3 linked regions of the Variovorax paradoxus genome follow. The protein of the gene in region 3 binds, or shares a complex with, the protein of the main gene of each other region. Links are inferred from orthologs where the notes say so. Each region holds a gene or a part of one and is shown on either strand. Other genes may lie near its edges.

Region 1 (5,278 bases), 4.3 Mb from region 3 along the record:
ACCACCGTGGTCCCGTTTGAGTCCATCCGCTCAGTGACTCCCACCACGCTCACCGCCAACGCCACCGTGGGCCATCTGAGTGTGGTCACGCGCCAGCCAGGACGCGATGAGAAGTCCTTGTGGCTGGGACACCGTATCCCGGTAGTGAGCCTTGAGGAACACTCCACGTGGTTGTCCGGCTACCTGGGCGACCGTGTGCAGCCTCTTTTTCGTCAGGATTGTTGAGGCCCGCAGGCACTCACCACTTCCCGTCCTTCGGCACCGCCTTCACCGCATTCGCCTTCGCATCCCCAGCCGCCTTGATCAGCTCCGCCGACTCCGTCCGATTCGCTTTCACCGCAAAGTCGACCGCCGTCATGCCGAGCTGGTTCTTCATCGCCGTGTCCGCGCCTTCGGCCAGCAGCAGCTTCACGGCGTCGTTCGATCCGTACATCGCGGCCATCATCAGCGGCGTGGTGCCGTTGGGCGACTGGGCGTCGATGAAGGCGTGGTTCTCGAGCAGCAGTTTCATGATCGACAGTTGCCCGCTGCTGGCCGCGTAATGCAGCGGCGCCCAGCCGGTCTTGTTGACGGCGGCGTCGCGCTTGAGCAGTTGCACGACCAGGTCTTGCTGGCCCTTGATCGACGCCAGCATCAGCGGCGTTTCGTCCTTGGCGTTGGCCAGGTCGACGTTGAGCTGCGGCGATTCCATCAACACCTGGACGACCTTCGGCGACGGCTCGCGCAGCGCGAGCATCAAACCGGTCTGGCCGTTCTCGTCGCGTGTATTCGGGTCGAAACCGCGGTTCAGCAGGGTGCGGACACCACTGGCGTTGTCGCCGCGCACGGCCCGGAAAAAGTCTTCAAACGACCCGGCATGCGCTGCAAAAGATGCAGCCATGACAACAAGATATATCGACTTCTTAAAGTAGTTTTTCATAATTTGACTTCCCTGAACAAAGCTTCGAAGTTGTCGCTTGTCGCCTTGGCGATGTCCTCTACGGGCACGTGTCGCAGTTCGGCGATCTGTTGCGCCACGAAGGGCACATACGACGGATTGTTGGTCTTGCCGCGGTACGGCACGGGCGCGAGGTACGGGCTGTCCGTCTCGATCAGCATGCGGTCCAGCGGCACGAAAGCCGCCACGTCGCGCAGGTCCTGGGCCTTCTTGAAGGTCAGGATGCCCGAAAAGGAAATGTAGAAACCCAGGTCGAGTGCGGCGCGTGCCACCTCGGCGGTTTCGGTGAAGCAATGGAACACGCCGCCGGCCGCCCTGCCCGCGCCGTCTTCGCCCTCCTCCTTGAGGATCGCCAGCGTGTCGGCCGATGCGTCGCGGGTGTGGATGATGAGCGGCTTGCGCGTTTGCTGTGCGGCGCGGATGTGCACGCGGAAGCGGTCGCGCTGCCATTCCATGTCGGCGATGCTGCGGCCGCCCTTGCGTTCTTCCATCTGGTAGTAGTCGAGGCCGGTTTCGCCGATGGCCACGACACGCGGCCGGGCCGACAGGCGCACCAGGTCTTCCACGGTGGGTTCGGCGATGTCCTCGTTGTCGGGGTGCACGCCCACGCTGGCCCAGAAGTTGTCGTAGCGGGCGGCCAGGGCCTGCACGTCGTCGAACTCTTCGAGCTTGGTGCAGATGCACAGCGCCCGGTCGACCTTGGCGGCGGCCATGGCAGCGCGAATCTGCGGCATCTGGTCCGCGAACTCGGGAAAGGTCAGGTGGCAGTGGGAGTCGGTGAACATCGGAAAGGGTGAAGTGCGGCGCGCCTGTGGGAGATCGCGCCGTGTCCGGAGTTCCGCGCCACGAGGCGCGGCGGAGAAAGAACTCAGATGGTCTGGGTCGCGCGGTCGGAGGCCATGGAGCCACCGAGCGCGGCTTCGATGCGCGCCTTCAGCTGGCGCGACTTCTCGTCTGACGGAAAGCGCACGCCGACGCCCGGCGCCCGGTTGCCGGCGGCACGGGCCGGCGTGATCCAGGCGACCTTGCCGGCGACCGGGTAGCGCTGCGGGTCTTCGGGCAGCGTGAGCAGCACGTAGACGTCGTCGCCGAGCCGGTACTCGCGCGTGGTCGGAATGAAGATGCCGCCTTCGGCAAACAGCGGGATGTAGGCCGCGTAGAGCGCGCCCTTTTCCTTGATGGCGAGCTGGATGACGCTCGGCCGGGCCGGCGTGGCAGACAACGCGGCAGCGGCGGCAGAGGCTGGAACAGGCGCGGCAGGTGGGTTCATGGGCGGCGAGCGGCAGAGTTTAGGGTGCTTCGCGCTTCGCTCACAAGCGCTTCGAGCATGAGGCCGGCGTTGAACGGATGTTCGGCGGTTCGCGCGGCGCTGGCGAGCGATTTCGACCAGCGCGCCAGCGCCAGCTTGTGCGGCACCGGCGGCAGGTCGGCCGCGTCGAAGAAACGGGGTTCGGCGCCGTGGCCCACGGCCATGAGGTCGTGGCAGAGCTTCTGCAGCGCGACGACGGCCTGGGCCGGCGCCTGGTCGGCCAGCGCGCCCACGTCGCCGCGCGACACGGCCTTGGGCAGCAGCGACCACGCCTTGGGCGACTGGCCCGAGCGTGCCAGCCGCAGCGCATCGCTGGGCCGTCCGCCCGCGGCACGCAGCAACTGCGCGGCATCGGCGGGCGGCACGTCTTGTGCCACCAGCCAGGCTTCGGCCTCGGCGGTTTCGGGCCACGGCAGCGTGAAGCCCAGGCAGCGGCTGCGGATGGTCGGCAACAGCTGCCACGCGGCCTCGCTGGCTAGCACGAAGCGCACATCGCCGACGGGCTCCTCGAGCGTCTTGAGCAGCGCATTGGCAGTGATGGTGTTCATGCGCTCGGCCGGATACACCAGCACGACCTTGCCGCGGCCGCGCGCGCTCGTGCGCTGCGCAAAGCCGACCGCGTCGCGCATCGCTTCGACGCGGATCTCGCGGCTGGCCTTGCGCTTCTTGTCGTCGATGTCGGACTGGGCTTTTTCGTCGAGCGGCCAACCGAGTTCGCCCATGGCGACTTCGGGCATCAGCACGCACAAATCGGCGTGGGTGCGAACCTCGATGGCGTGGCAGCTGGGGCAGTGGCCGCAGGCGGCACCGCCCTCCTCCACCGGCCGCTCGCACAGCCAGGCGGCGGCGAGCGCCAGCGCGAGTTCGTACTGGCCGATGCCCGACGGGCCTTGCAGCAGCCAGGCATGGCCGCGCTGGCGCAGCAGTTCGGCGAGCGGCTGGCGCAGCCAGGGCGTCAATGTGTTCACCGGCTCGCTCATCGGGCGGCTCCCTGCACCGGCGACAGCACGCCGCGCGCCACCAGCGCCGTGTCGATCTGCTGCCAGACCTGGTCGCGGGCCTGGCTGGCGTCGATGCGCACGAAGCGCGACGCATCGGCGGCGGCGCGGGCCGCATAGCCCTGCGCCACGCGGCGGAAGAACTCGACCGGCTGGGCCTCGAACTTGTCGGGCACGCGCGCGCCGGCCAGGCGCTGGGCGGCGATTTCGGGGGCGAGGTCGAACCACACGGTCAGTTGCGGCTGCAGCAGTTGCGACGCCGGCACACCGGCCCGGCCCGCCTGCACCCACTGCTCGAGCGTCGAGAGCACGGCGGTGTCGAAGCCGCGTCCCGCGCCCTGGTAGGCGAAGGTGGCGTCGGTGAAGCGATCGCACAGCACGACCTCGCCGCGCGCCAGCGCCGGTTCGATGACCTGCGCGATGTGGTCGCAGCGTGCCGCGAACACCAGCAGCGATTCGGTCAGCGGGTTCATCGGCTGTTCGAGCACCAGCCCGCGCAGCGTTTCGGCCAGCGGCGTGCCGCCGGGTTCGCGCGTGCGCACCACCGTGCGGCCCTGCGCCTGGAAGCGGGCTTCCAGCGCGTCGAGGTGGCTGGACTTGCCCGCGCCGTCGATGCCTTCCAGCGTCAGAAACAGGCCTGAGTCACTCATTGGGTCGCCTTGGGTTGGGAGCTGCTGCCACCGCCACGCTGGTAGCGGTTGACCGCGCGGTTGTGGTCGTCGAGCGAGCTGCTGAACTGGCTCGTGCCATCGCCGCGCGACACGAAGTACAGCGACTTGCTCTGCGCCGGCTGAACCGCCGCCAGCAGCGCAGCCTTGCCGGGCATGGCGATCGGCGTGGGCGGCAGGCCGCCGCGGGTGTAGGTGTTCCAGGGCGTGTCGGTCTGCAGGTCGCGCTTGCGCAGGTTGCCGTCGAAGGTGGCGCCCATGCCGTAGATCACGGTCGGGTCGGTCTGCAGCGGCATGCCGACGCGCAGCCGATTCGTGAAGACAGCGGCAATCTCTGAGCGGTCGTTGGCCTTGCCTGTCTCCTTTTCGACAATGCTGGCCAGAATCAGCGCTTCATCGGCCGATTTAAGCGGCAGATCGGCTGCGCGGGCCGCCCAGGCGGCTTCGAGCTTCTTGTCCATGGCCCGCATGGCGCGCTGCAGCAGCGCGATGTCGGTCGAGCCCTTCGAGTAGGTGTAGGTGTCCGGGAAGAAGCGGCCTTCGGGGTGCACGCCCGGCTTGCCCAGCGCGGCCATCAATGCGTCTTCGGTCATGCCCACGCTTTCGGGCTTGAGCTGCTCGGCCTTGGCGAGCGCGGCGCGCACCTGGCGGATGTTCCAGCCTTCGACCAGCACCACGCTGCGCGTGGCTTCTTCGCCGCGCACCAGGATGTTGAGCAGCAGCTTGGGCGTGACGCCGCGTTCCAGTTCGTAACTGCCGGCGCGCATCTGGCGGTCTTGCCCCGAGATACGGAACCACCAGTACAGCAGTTGGGGCTGCACGTCGGCACCCGCGTCGGCCACGGCCTGGGCGATGCCGCGCGGCGTGGTGCCGGGCTCCACGGACAGGTCGACGCTGGGCGTCGGCAACTTGAGCGGCTGGTGCACCCACCAGAGACCGGCGCCGCCGAGCGCCAGAACGGCCAGGGCCACGAGCAGGAAGAGCGTGAGGAAGAAGCTGCGCACGAATCCGAGGAAAAGGACGGAGAAAGAAAAAGGCCTGAAAGAGAACGCACACAGACCCGCGGGAAAGACCGGCCCCATCGCTGCGACGGGGAATCCCTGCCGCCCCGAAGGAACAGGCACGGCCATGATAATTCAGCGATGACCACAGTCGTTCTCAACGGGGTGAGCACCCTGCCCCACCTCGGCGTGATTCGCGCCGAAGGCCCCGATGCCGCCAGCTTCTTGCACGGCCAGCTCACGCAGGATTTTTCTCTGCTCGGGGCCACCGAGGCCCGCCTGGCGGCGCTTTGCACGGCCAAGGGCCGCGTGATCGCCAGTTTCATCGGCATCCGGCCGCAACCCGAACTCATCCTGCTGGTGTG
Region 2 (5,243 bases), 3.8 Mb from region 3 along the record:
GGTGATGGGCCATTCGATGCGAACGCACTGCGCTTTGGGACGCCGACAGGCGAAGTCACGGCCAAGGCCGATGCGGTGGTGTTGGCGCTGGGCGGCGCGAGCTGGGCGCGCCTGGGCTCCGACGGCGCGTGGGCACCGTGGCTGCAGGCACAAGGCGTGGCGGTGGCGCCGCTGCTGCCCGCCAATTGCGGCTTCGACGGTGCGGGCTGGAGCGAACATTTTTCGAGCCGCTTCGCAGGGCAGCCCTTCAAGTCGGTCGCGATCGCCTTCACCGACAGCCAGGGGCGCCACTTTGCGCGCAAGGGCGAGTTTGTCGCGACGGCCACGGGCATCGAAGGCAGCCTGGTCTATGCGGCGTCGGCGCTGCTGCGGGACGAGATCGCGGCGAACGGCAGCGCGACGCTGCTGCTCGACCTGCTGCCCGATCGCAGCGCCGAGCAGGTGCTGGCCGCGGTGAAGCATCCGCGCGGCGCGCGTTCGTTGAGCAGCCACCTCAAGAGCCGGCTCGGCATCGAAGGCATCAAGGCCGGCGTGCTGCACGAAGCGCTGAGCAAGGAAGCGATGCAGGATCCGGCGCAGCTCGCCGCCACGATCAAGGCCGTGCCGCTGAAACTCGTCGCGACGCGCCCGGTCGACGAGGCGATCAGTACGGCGGGCGGCGTGCGCTTCGACGCGCTCGATCCGGCGCTGATGGCGACGGCGCTGCCCGGCGTGTTCGCGGCAGGGGAAATGCTCGATTGGGAGGCGCCGACGGGGGGCTACCTGCTCACGGCGGCCATGGCCAGTGGGGCGGCTGCCGCGCGCGGCGCGATCGCGCGGCTGGGGCTGTAGCCGCAGGCGTACTCAGCGGACGCAGGGCCAAAAGAACACCTGCTCGGGGTCGGCCGCATCGAGGTTGTCGATGTGGCCGCTCTCCCTGAACCCGGCTTCTTTCAGCAGCGATTGCATCGCCGCGTTGGAGCGGTTCGTGGAAGTGAAAAGCTTGGGGCGTTCGCAGATCGACTGGAAGTGATCGACGAGCTTCAGGCCGAGTCGCCTGCGACGAAACTTCTCTCCGACCATCAGCATCTCGATGAAGCCGCTGTCGAAGAAGTGGTGGTGCAGCACGCCGTAGGCGGCGATGTCGCCATCCATCTCGATCACGTGGCAGAAGCGATCTTCGATCCAGCCTTTGATCTGCACGGCGCGGCGCGCATCGTGCGCGGCCACGGTGTCGAGGCGCACCAGCGCTTCGAGATCGCTGATACGGGCGGGCCGGATGTCCATGTTCATGGCGGGCTGCGCGAAATTCTGGGAGGTTGAGGTGTCCGGGGTTGGTAACCCCTGGACACAGCGCGTGAGTTCTCTGAAAAGGAACTCACGGCTTCTAAATGTTAGGTTGACGAGCCTTACCCCTGGCACTGACTACGCAGTTAGGGCTGCTTGGTTCCCCACCTGACCCGGTTGGCCACTTCACCATGCAGGGAGGCCCGTCAGGTTGCATTCTAACCGCGTGAATTTGTCCCCTTCGCCGGGGCGTGAATCATTTCGAGGGGGACGGGAAACAAGCGTGAAGTGACCCCCGCCGCGCCTTTTAGAATGCCCGCAATGTCTTATCTCGTGCTCGCTCGCAAGTTCCGTCCGAAAACCTTCGGTGAGATGGTCGGTCAGGGGCATGTGGTCCAGGCGCTGGAAAACGCGCTGACGACGCAGCGCCTGCACCACGCCTATCTGTTCACCGGCACGCGAGGCGTGGGCAAGACCACGGTGTCGCGCATCCTGGCCAAGTCGCTCAACTGCCAGGGCCCGGACGGGCAGGGCGGCATCACGGCGACGCCGTGCGGTGTGTGCCAGGCCTGCCGCGACATCGATTCGGGCCGCTTCGTCGACTACACCGAACTCGATGCGGCCTCCAACCGCGGCGTCGATGAAGTGCAGTCGCTGCTCGAACAAGCCGTCTACAAGCCGGTGCAGGGGCGCTTCAAGGTCTTCATGATCGACGAAGTGCACATGCTCACGAACACCGCGTTCAACGCGATGCTCAAGACGCTCGAGGAGCCGCCCGAGTACCTCAAGTTCGTGCTGGCCACGACCGATCCGCAGAAGGTGCCGGTGACGGTGCTGTCGCGCTGCCTGCAGTTCAACCTGCGGCCAATGGCGCCCGAGACGATCCTCGAACACCTGACAGGCGTGCTGCAGACCGAGCAGGTGCCGGCCGAGCCGCAGGCGCTGCGTCTGCTGGCGCGCGCCGCACGCGGTTCGATGCGCGACGCGCTCTCGCTCACCGACCAGGCCATCGCGTTCGGCAACGGCGAACTGCTCGAAACCGGCGTGCGCCAGATGCTCGGCAGCGTCGATCGCGGCCATGTGTTCCGCCTCATCGAGGCGCTCGCACAAGGCGACGGCAAGACCGTGGTCGACACTTCCGAGGCGCTGCGCCGCGACGGCATGTCCGCCGCGTCCACGCTTGAAGAAATGACGTCGGTGCTGCAGGCCATGGCGGTGCTGCAGGCCGTGCCCTCGCGCGCCGAATCGGCCGACGCGGCCACCGATCCTGACGCGGCCGACACGGCCCGCCTGGCGTCGCTGATGCCCGCCGACGAGACCCAGCTGCTCTACAGCCTGTGCCTGCACGGGCGCGGCGAGTTGGGTTTGGCGCCCGACGAGTACGCGGCACTGACCATGGTGCTGTTGCGGCTGCTGGCCTTCAAGCCCTCCCACACGGCCGCTTCGACGGCCTCCACGGAAAAAAAAACTCTGAATGACGCCGGCAGCGCTGCGCCGCGGGCTCCCGCGCGCGAAGCCGCCCCGGTTTCCCGGCCTTCGGTGCCCGATTCGGCACCCGCTGCCGCGCCTTCCACGCCCGCCTTTTCGCAGCAACCGCCCGCGCAGTCGATGCCGGCTGGCCAGCGGCTGACGGTGGTCGATGCCCCGCAGCGCCAGCCCATGCCCCGGCCTGCCGCGCAGGAGGCGTCGGACGCGCCCGCAGCCCATGTGGTCGGCGTGCCGATCCGCGTGCAGCCGCCGCCCGGCCAGCGCGACGTGCCGCGCGAAGAAGAACAGCGCAGCACCTACACCCCGATCCCGCCGAGCGAAGAGGGCGATTTCTGGCACGCCACGGTCATGCAGCTCATTGCTGCCGAAAGCGTGGCGGCGCTGGCGCGCGAGCTCGCGCTGCAGTCGCAGCTGGTGGCGCGCGACACCGACCAGTGGATGCTGCGCATCGAGCGCGAAACCCTCAACCAGCCGTCCAGCCGCGAGAAGCTCACGGCGGCGCTGCAGGGCCTCGGCCACAATGTGAGGCTGGCCATCGAGATCGGCGGCGTGGTCGACAGCCCGGCGCGCCGCAACAAGCAGGCCGCCGACGAGCGCCAGCGGGTGGCCGAGGAAGCCATTCGCAGCGACCCCGAGGTGCAGATGCTGATGCGCGACTTCGATGCGAAGATCGTGCCCGGATCGCTGAAGCCCCTCTGAAGCCGGCGCCGCCCTCGCCGCATTTTTCGACCGTATTCTTTCCATCACCAACCCATCACAGACAGGACCAACGATGTTCAACAAAGGACAACTGGCCGGCCTCATGAAGCAGGCGCAGGCAATGCAGGACAACCTCAAGAAGGCCCAGGAAGAACTGGCGCACATCGAGGTCGAAGGCGAGTCGGGCGCCGGTCTTGTCAAGGTCGTCATGACCTGCAAGCACGACGTCAAGCGCATCACCATCGACCCCAGCCTGCTGGCCGACGACAAGGACATGCTCGAAGACCTCGTGGCTGCCGCCTTCAATGCCGCCGTGCGCAAGGCCGAGGAAACCAGCGAGCAGAAGATGGGCAAGCTCACGGCCGGCATGCCCGGTCTGCCCCCTGGCATGAAGCTCCCGTTCTAAGCGAGGCATGGCAGACGCCAGTTCGCTCGATGCGCTGGTCGATGCGCTGCGCCGGCTGCCCGGTGTCGGCGTCAAGTCGGCCTCGCGCATGGCGTTCCACCTGCTGCAGCACGACCGCGAGGGCGCGCAGCTGCTCGCACGCGCGTTGCAGCAGGCGGCAGGCCAGGTGCGGCATTGCGAGCTGTGCAACACCTTCACCGAAGCGCCGATCTGCCATGTCTGCATGGACTCGCGGCGCGACGGCTCCAAGCTGTGCGTGGTCGAGACACCGGCCGACCAGGCGGCGCTCGAACGCACGGGCGCCTTTCGCGGCTACTACTTCGTGCTCATGGGCAAGCTCAGTCCGCTCGATGGCATCGGGCCGAAGGACATCGGCCTGCAGAAGCTGTTCGACCGCGCGCGCGACGGCACGGTGAGCGAGGTCATCCTCGCGACCAACTTCACGGCCGAAGGCGAGGCCACCGCGCACGTGATCGGCGAAGCGCTCAAGCAGCACGGGCTCACCGTGACGCGCCTCGCGCGCGGCGTGCCGGCCGGCAGCGAGCTCGAGTACGTCGACCTCGGCACCATTGCGCACGCACTGGTCGATCGCCGCTGACACTCGGCCTGTTCAAGGCCGCGTCCGTTCTTCCTTTGGTTGTTGTTGTCGTCACCATGACCCTCTCCTTGCTCACCGTCGCCTACTGGTGCGTGTTCGTCGCCTGCGGCCTGCCGTACCTCGCGGCATGGATCGCGAAGGCCGGCAACTTCGGTCCGCGCGACAACCTGCAGCCGCGCGACTGGGCGGCCAAGCAAAGCGGCTGGCGCGCACGTGCCAACAGCGCGCAGGCCAACAGCTTCGAAGGCCTGCCGTTCTTCATCGGCGCGGTGCTCATTGCGCACCAGCTCGGCGTGGCGCAGGCGCGGCTTGACATGCTCGCGGTGGCCTACGTGGTGCTGCGCGTGATCTACCTCGGCCTGTACATCCGCGGTGCGGCGAGTGCGCGCAGCGCAGTCTGGGCACTCGCGTTTCTGGTCAATATCGCGATACTTTTTCTGGCCCGATAACGCCTTGGCGAAGGCTTCTCCAGGAGGCCTTCATGCTTACGTGAAAACCCGCACGGGATGACCCCGATGCAGGCGGGCGGCGCGCACGCCTAAGCTCGATTCACCTTACAAAGAATCACAGAGCCCGCAGGACCGCGCCATGCTTCATCGCAGAACCCTCATTTCCGCCTCCGCCGTCGCTGCCGCAGCGATTGCATTGCCGCGGGTCTTTGCGCAGCAGGCCAAGCTGGAGAAGACCAAGGTCTCGATCGCGGTGGGCGGCAAGGCGGCGTTCTACTACCTCCCGCTCACCATCTCCGAGCAACTGGGCTACTTCAAGGCGGAAGGGCTCGAGGTC
Region 3 (5,186 bases):
CATCATGGGCGTCACCTTCTGCGCCGTCGCGCCCGAGCATCCGCTGGCGGCGCACGCCGCCACGCTCGATCCGAAGGTCGCGGCCTTCATCGAGGAATGCAAGGGCGGCGGCACCACCGAAGCCGAGCTGGCCACGCAGGAGAAGAAGGGCGTGCCCACGGGCCTGACCGTGACGCACCCGATCACCGACGAACAGGTGCCGGTGTGGGTCGGCAACTACGTGCTCATCAACTACGGCGACGGCGCCGTGATGGGCGTGCCCGCGCACGACGAACGCGACTTTGCCTTCGCCAACAAGTACGGCATCGAGATCATCCAGGTCGTGCTGGTCGACGACGAACCGCACTTCGACTATCACAAGTGGCAGGACTGGTACGGCGACAAGCAGCGCGGCGTGACCATCAACTCCGACAACTTCAGCGGCATGACCTACAAGGAGGCCGTGGCCGCCGTGGCGCATGCGCTGGGCCAGAAGGGCCTGGGCGAGCTGCAGACCACCTGGCGCCTGCGCGACTGGGGCGTGAGCCGCCAGCGCTACTGGGGCACGCCGATCCCGATCATCCATTGCGACGAACACGGCGCGGTGCCGGTCCCCGAGAAGGACCTGCCCGTGGTGCTGCCGACCGACTGCGTGCCCGACGGCTCGGGCAACCCGCTGGCCAAGCACGAAGGCTTCCACGCCGGCGTGGTGTGCCCGGTGTGCGGCAAGGCCGCGCGGCGCGAGACCGACACGATGGACACCTTCGTCGATTCGTCGTGGTACTTCATGCGCTACTGCGACCCCAAGAACGACCAGGCCATGGTCGCCGAGGGCGCCGACTACTGGATGCCGATGGACCAGTACATCGGCGGCATCGAGCATGCGATTCTTCACCTGCTGTACGCGCGCTTCTGGACCAAGGTCATGCGCGACCTGGGCCTCGTGAAGGCCGACGAGCCCTTCGCCAAGCTGCTCACGCAGGGCATGGTGCTCAACCACATCTTCTACAAGCGCAACGAGAAGGGCGGCAAGGACTACTTCCCGCCGCTCGAAGTCACGGCGGTGCTCGACGCGCAGGGTCGCATCACCGGCGGCACGCTGGCCGACGGCACGAAGGTCGAGTACGGCGGCGTGGGCAAGATGGGCAAGAGCGAACGCAACGGCGTCGACCCGCAGGACCTCATCGAGAAGTACGGCGCCGACACCGCGCGCCTGTACACCATGTTCACCGCGCCGCCCGAAGCCACGCTCGAGTGGAACGACGCGGCCGTCGAAGGCAGCTACCGCTTCCTGCGCCGCGTGTGGAACTACGGCGTGGCCCAGGCCGACGTGGCGCCGGTGGCGCTCGCCGGCCAGAGCTTCGGCAAGCCCGCCCAGGCGTTGCGCCGCGAGGTGCACACCGTGCTGCGCCAGATCGACTACGACTACCAGCGCATGCAATACAACACCGTGGTGTCGGGCACGATGAAGCTGCTCAACGCGCTCGAAGGCTTCAAGCCCGACGGCAGCGCGGGCGACGCGGCCGCCGCGCGCGAGGGCTTCGGCATCCTGCTGCGCTGCCTGTACCCGGCCACGCCGCACATCGCGCACCAGCTCTGGCAACAGCTCGGCTACGACAAGGCATCGGGCGACCTGCTCGACGCGCCCTGGCCCGTGGTCGACGTGGCCGCACTGGCGCAGGACGAGGTCGAACTCATGCTGCAGGTCAACGGCAAGCTGCGCGGCAAGCTGCTCGTGCCCGCCGGTGCCTCGAAGGACGAGATCGAGCGTCTGGCGCTCGCCTGCGACGACTTCGTCAACTTCGCCGAAGGCGCGCCGCCCAAGCGCGTGATCGTGGTGCCCGGGCGCCTGGTCAACGTGGTCATCTGACACAGACTCTGCAGAACGACGGAAACGACAGACGCATGAACATTCGCAATGCCTCGCAGCCGCGCCGCGGCTTTCTCCTGGGCCTCGGCGTCGCAGGCGCTTCGCTGGTGCTGTCCGGCTGCGGCTTCGCACTGCGCCAGGCGCCGACCTTCGCGTTCAAGACGCTGTCGCTCGAAGGCAATACGGCGCTCATCAACCAGCTGCGGCGCGAGCTGCGCGCGGCCGGCAACGTGCGGCTGGTGCCCAAGGAAGAGGCGGGCACCGCCGACGCCGTGCTCGTCGTGCTGGGCGAGGACCGCGACCGGTTCGTCATCTCGACCAATTCCGCTGGTCTGGTGCGCGAGGTGCAATTGCGCCTGCGCGCCCGCTTCAGCCTGCGAACACCGGGCGGCAAGGAATTGCTGGCCGCCTCCGAGGTCTCGCAGACGCGCGACCTGAGCTTCAACGAAACCAATGCGCTGGCCAAGGAGAGCGAGGCCGATCTGCTGTACCGCGACATGCAGGCCGACATCGCGCAGCAGTTGATGCGCCGGCTGGCGGCGGTGCAGTCCCTGTAAGCCTCGCTTCCGTTCTTTCAATGCAACTTGCCAGTGCCCAGCTCGGCGCCCACCTGCAAAAGGGCCTGAAGCCGCTTTACACGATCCACGGCGATGAGCCGTTGCTCGCGCAGGAGGCGGCCGACGCCATCCGCGCCGCCGCGCGCGCCCAGGGCCACACCGAGCGCAGCTCGTACACCGTGGCTGGCGCGCACTTCGATTGGAGCGCGGTGCTCGCGGCCGGAGGCTCGCTCTCGCTGTTCGCCGACAAGCAGATCGTCGAGATCCGCATTCCGTCGGGCAAGCCCGGCAAGGACGGCAGCGTCGCGCTGCAGCAGCTGGCCGAGGCCGCGCCCGGCAACGACAGCACGCTCACGCTGGTGATGCTGCCGCGCCTGGACAAGGCCACGCGCACCGGTGCGTGGTTCTCGGCGCTCGAGAACAACGGCGTGAGCCTCCAGGTCGACCCGATCGAGCGCGCCGCGCTGCCGCAATGGATCGCCCAGCGCCTCGGGCTGCAGAACCAGCGCGTGATGCCCGGCGACGAAGGGCAGCGCACGCTGCAGTTCTTTGCCGACCGCGTCGAAGGCAACCTGCTCGCCGCGCACCAGGAAATCCAGAAACTTGCACTGCTGCACCCGGCCGGCGAGCTGAGCTGGGAGCAGGTCGAGGGCGCCGTCAACAACGTGGCGCGCTACGACGTGTTCAAGCTCTCCGAGGCCGTGCTGGCCGGCAACCCGCAGCGCGTGGCGCGCATGCTCGACGGCCTGCAGGCCGAGGGCGAAGCCGAGGTGCTGGTGCACTACACGATCGCCGAGGACATCCGCGCCCTCAAGCGCGTGAAGGACGCCATGGCCGCCGGCCGCCCGCTGCCGATGGCGCTGCGCGAGAACCGCATCTGGGGCCCGCGCGAGCGCGCCTTCGAACGCGTGCTGCCGCGCCTGGACGACCGCATGCTGACCCGCCTGCTGCGCGCGGCCCACCTGGTCGACGGCATCTGCAAGGGCCTGAAGCAGCCCGACTGGCCCGCCAGCGGCTGGCAGGCGCTGCAGCGGCTGGCGCTGATGCTGTGCCGCGCCTGCAGCACGGCCTCGGCGCCACGCCGCGCCTGACGTCCGCTTGCCGTCTGTAGACGGCAAAAGGCCCGCGTCAGCCGGACCGAAGGTCCGCGTGGGAAAATGCCGGCTATGAACGCGTTCAACGTCAGCGAGCACATGCAGACCCTCGGTCTGCAAGCCAAAGCCGCTGCATTCCTCATGGCCCGTGCGGATGCAGCTACCAAAAACAGAGCACTGAAGGCGCTGGCCCGGCGCCTGCGCGAAGTCGGCCCCGAGCTGGCTGCTGCCAACCAGAAGGACCTGGAGCGCGCCACGGCCGCCGGCCTGTCGGCCCCGATGGTCGACCGGCTCAAGCTCACGCCCAAGGTCCTCGAAACCGTGGCCGAAGGCTGCGAGCAGCTGGCCGGCATGGCCGACGTGATCGGCGAAATCATCGGCATGAAGCAGCAGCCCAGCGGCATCCGCGTGGGCCAGATGCGCGTGCCGATCGGCGTCTTCGGCATGATCTACGAGAGCCGCCCCAACGTGACCATCGAGGCCGCGAGCCTCGCGATCAAGAGCGGCAATGCCGCCATCCTGCGCGGCGGCTCGGAAGCCATCGAGTCGAACAAGGCGCTGGCGCTGCTGGTGTCCGAGGCGCTGGCCGAAGCCGGCCTGCCGGTCGAGGCGGTGCAGCTGGTGCAGACCACCGACCGCGAAGCCGTGGGCCAGCTCATCGCCATGCCCGAATTCGTCGACGTGATCATTCCGCGCGGCGGCAAGGGCCTCATCGAGCGCATCAGCCGCGACGCCAAGGTGCCCGTCATCAAGCACCTGGACGGCAACTGCCACGTGTACGTGGACGACACGGCCGAGTTCGACATGGCGCTGCGCATCGTCGACAACGCCAAGACCCAGAAGTACAGCCCCTGCAACGCCGCCGAAGGCCTGCTGGTGTCGGCCTCGGTGGCCGACCACTTCCTGCCCGAGATCGCCGCCGTCTTCGCCGCCAAGGGCGTCGAAATGCGCTGCGACCCGGCCGCTGCCGCCATCCTGCGCGCCAGCGAGGCGCACCATCCGCAGGCCAAGGTGCTTGATGCGGTCGAGTCCGACTGGTCCGAGGAATACCTGGCCGCCGTCATCAGCATCAAGGTGGTGGCGGGCGTCGATGAGGCCATTGCGCACATCAACCGCTACTCGAGCCACCACACCGACGCCATCGTCACGCGCGACCACATCAATGCCCAGCGCTTCCTGCGCGAGGTCGATTCGGCCAGCGTGATGGTGAATGCGAGCACGCGCTTCGCAGACGGTTTCGAGTACGGGCTGGGCGCCGAAATCGGCATCAGCACCGACAAGTTCCATGCGCGCGGCCCGGTCGGCATCGAAGGCCTGACCTCGCTCAAGTACGTGGTGCTGGGGCAGGGCGAAGTCCGCAGCTAGTCGGGGTCCGAAGGGCCGGGGCCATCGGGCCGGCGGCGCGGCCCGTGCCGCGGTGTTCTTGCAACGTGTGTTGTGGATTGGGGTGCTTTGTTCTCTTTGGCTGCTTGTCATCGGGGCGGCCATCCCCAAATCCTACAATTCCACTCCACCTTTAAGCACAAAACCAACAAGGCCGCTGCATGGTTCCGCATCTCGTCACTGCCCTGACCGGCCCGATCAACGAACTGGAGCAGCGGGTGCTCGACTCGACGCCCGCCATCGAGCGCTGGTTCCGCCTCGAGTGGATGGAGCACACGCCGCCGTTCTACAGCGCCGTCGACA

The links.
Region 1: the proteins of holA (region 3) and GFK26_RS24920 are in contact, whole or in part, in a cryo-EM structure (PDB 8GIZ), measured with the Escherichia coli proteins. The link is inferred for Variovorax paradoxus from one-to-one orthologs.
Region 2: the proteins of holA (region 3) and dnaX are in contact, whole or in part, in a cryo-EM structure (PDB 8GIZ), measured with the Escherichia coli proteins. The link is inferred for Variovorax paradoxus from one-to-one orthologs.

What each region holds. Positions count from the first base shown.
Region 1 is NZ_CP045644.1:5,405,881-5,411,158, reverse strand. Bases 1,216-4,214 are described here. They hold GFK26_RS24920 (DNA polymerase III subunit delta'), read right to left. Parts: upstream 3,227-4,214; coding sequence 2,204-3,226; downstream 1,216-2,203. Other genes in these bases: mltG (endolytic transglycosylase MltG), read right to left, coding at 3,891-4,214; tmk (dTMP kinase), read right to left, coding at 3,223-3,894; GFK26_RS24925 (PilZ domain-containing protein), read right to left, coding at 1,806-2,207; GFK26_RS24930 (TatD family hydrolase), read right to left, coding at 1,216-1,722. Outside these bases: GFK26_RS24940 (hypothetical protein), read left to right, coding at 1-225; GFK26_RS24935 (ankyrin repeat domain-containing protein), read right to left, coding at 239-919; more of GFK26_RS24930, read right to left, coding at 916-1,215; more of mltG, read right to left, coding at 4,215-4,916; GFK26_RS24905 (YgfZ/GcvT domain-containing protein), read left to right, coding at 5,055-5,278. UniProt on the Escherichia coli protein: Part of the beta sliding clamp loading complex, which hydrolyzes ATP to load the beta clamp onto primed DNA to form the DNA replication pre-initiation complex.
Region 2 is NZ_CP045644.1:4,911,868-4,917,110, forward strand. Bases 1,057-4,020 are described here. They hold dnaX (DNA polymerase III subunit gamma/tau), read left to right. Parts: upstream 1,057-1,587; coding sequence 1,588-3,453; downstream 3,454-4,020. Other genes in these bases: GFK26_RS22635 (GNAT family N-acetyltransferase), read right to left, coding at 1,057-1,272; GFK26_RS22650 (YbaB/EbfC family nucleoid-associated protein), read left to right, coding at 3,527-3,859; recR (recombination mediator RecR), read left to right, coding at 3,867-4,020. Outside these bases: GFK26_RS22630 (TIGR03862 family flavoprotein), read left to right, coding at 1-831; more of GFK26_RS22635, read right to left, coding at 844-1,056; more of recR, read left to right, coding at 4,021-4,457; GFK26_RS22660 (MAPEG family protein), read left to right, coding at 4,514-4,906; GFK26_RS22665 (ABC transporter substrate-binding protein), read left to right, coding at 5,046-5,243. UniProt on the Escherichia coli protein: Part of the beta sliding clamp loading complex, which hydrolyzes ATP to load the beta clamp onto primed DNA to form the DNA replication pre-initiation complex.
Region 3 is NZ_CP045644.1:1,065,582-1,070,767, reverse strand. What follows is about bases 1,555-4,461. They hold holA (DNA polymerase III subunit delta), read left to right. Parts: upstream 1,555-2,426; coding sequence 2,427-3,497; downstream 3,498-4,461. Other genes in these bases: GFK26_RS04805 (glutamate-5-semialdehyde dehydrogenase), read left to right, coding at 3,573-4,461; lptE (LPS assembly lipoprotein LptE), read left to right, coding at 1,885-2,406; leuS (leucine--tRNA ligase), read left to right, coding at 1,555-1,849. Outside these bases: more of leuS, read left to right, coding at 1-1,554; more of GFK26_RS04805, read left to right, coding at 4,462-4,865; gshA (glutamate--cysteine ligase), read left to right, coding at 5,045-5,186. UniProt on the Escherichia coli protein: Part of the beta sliding clamp loading complex, which hydrolyzes ATP to load the beta clamp onto primed DNA to form the DNA replication pre-initiation complex.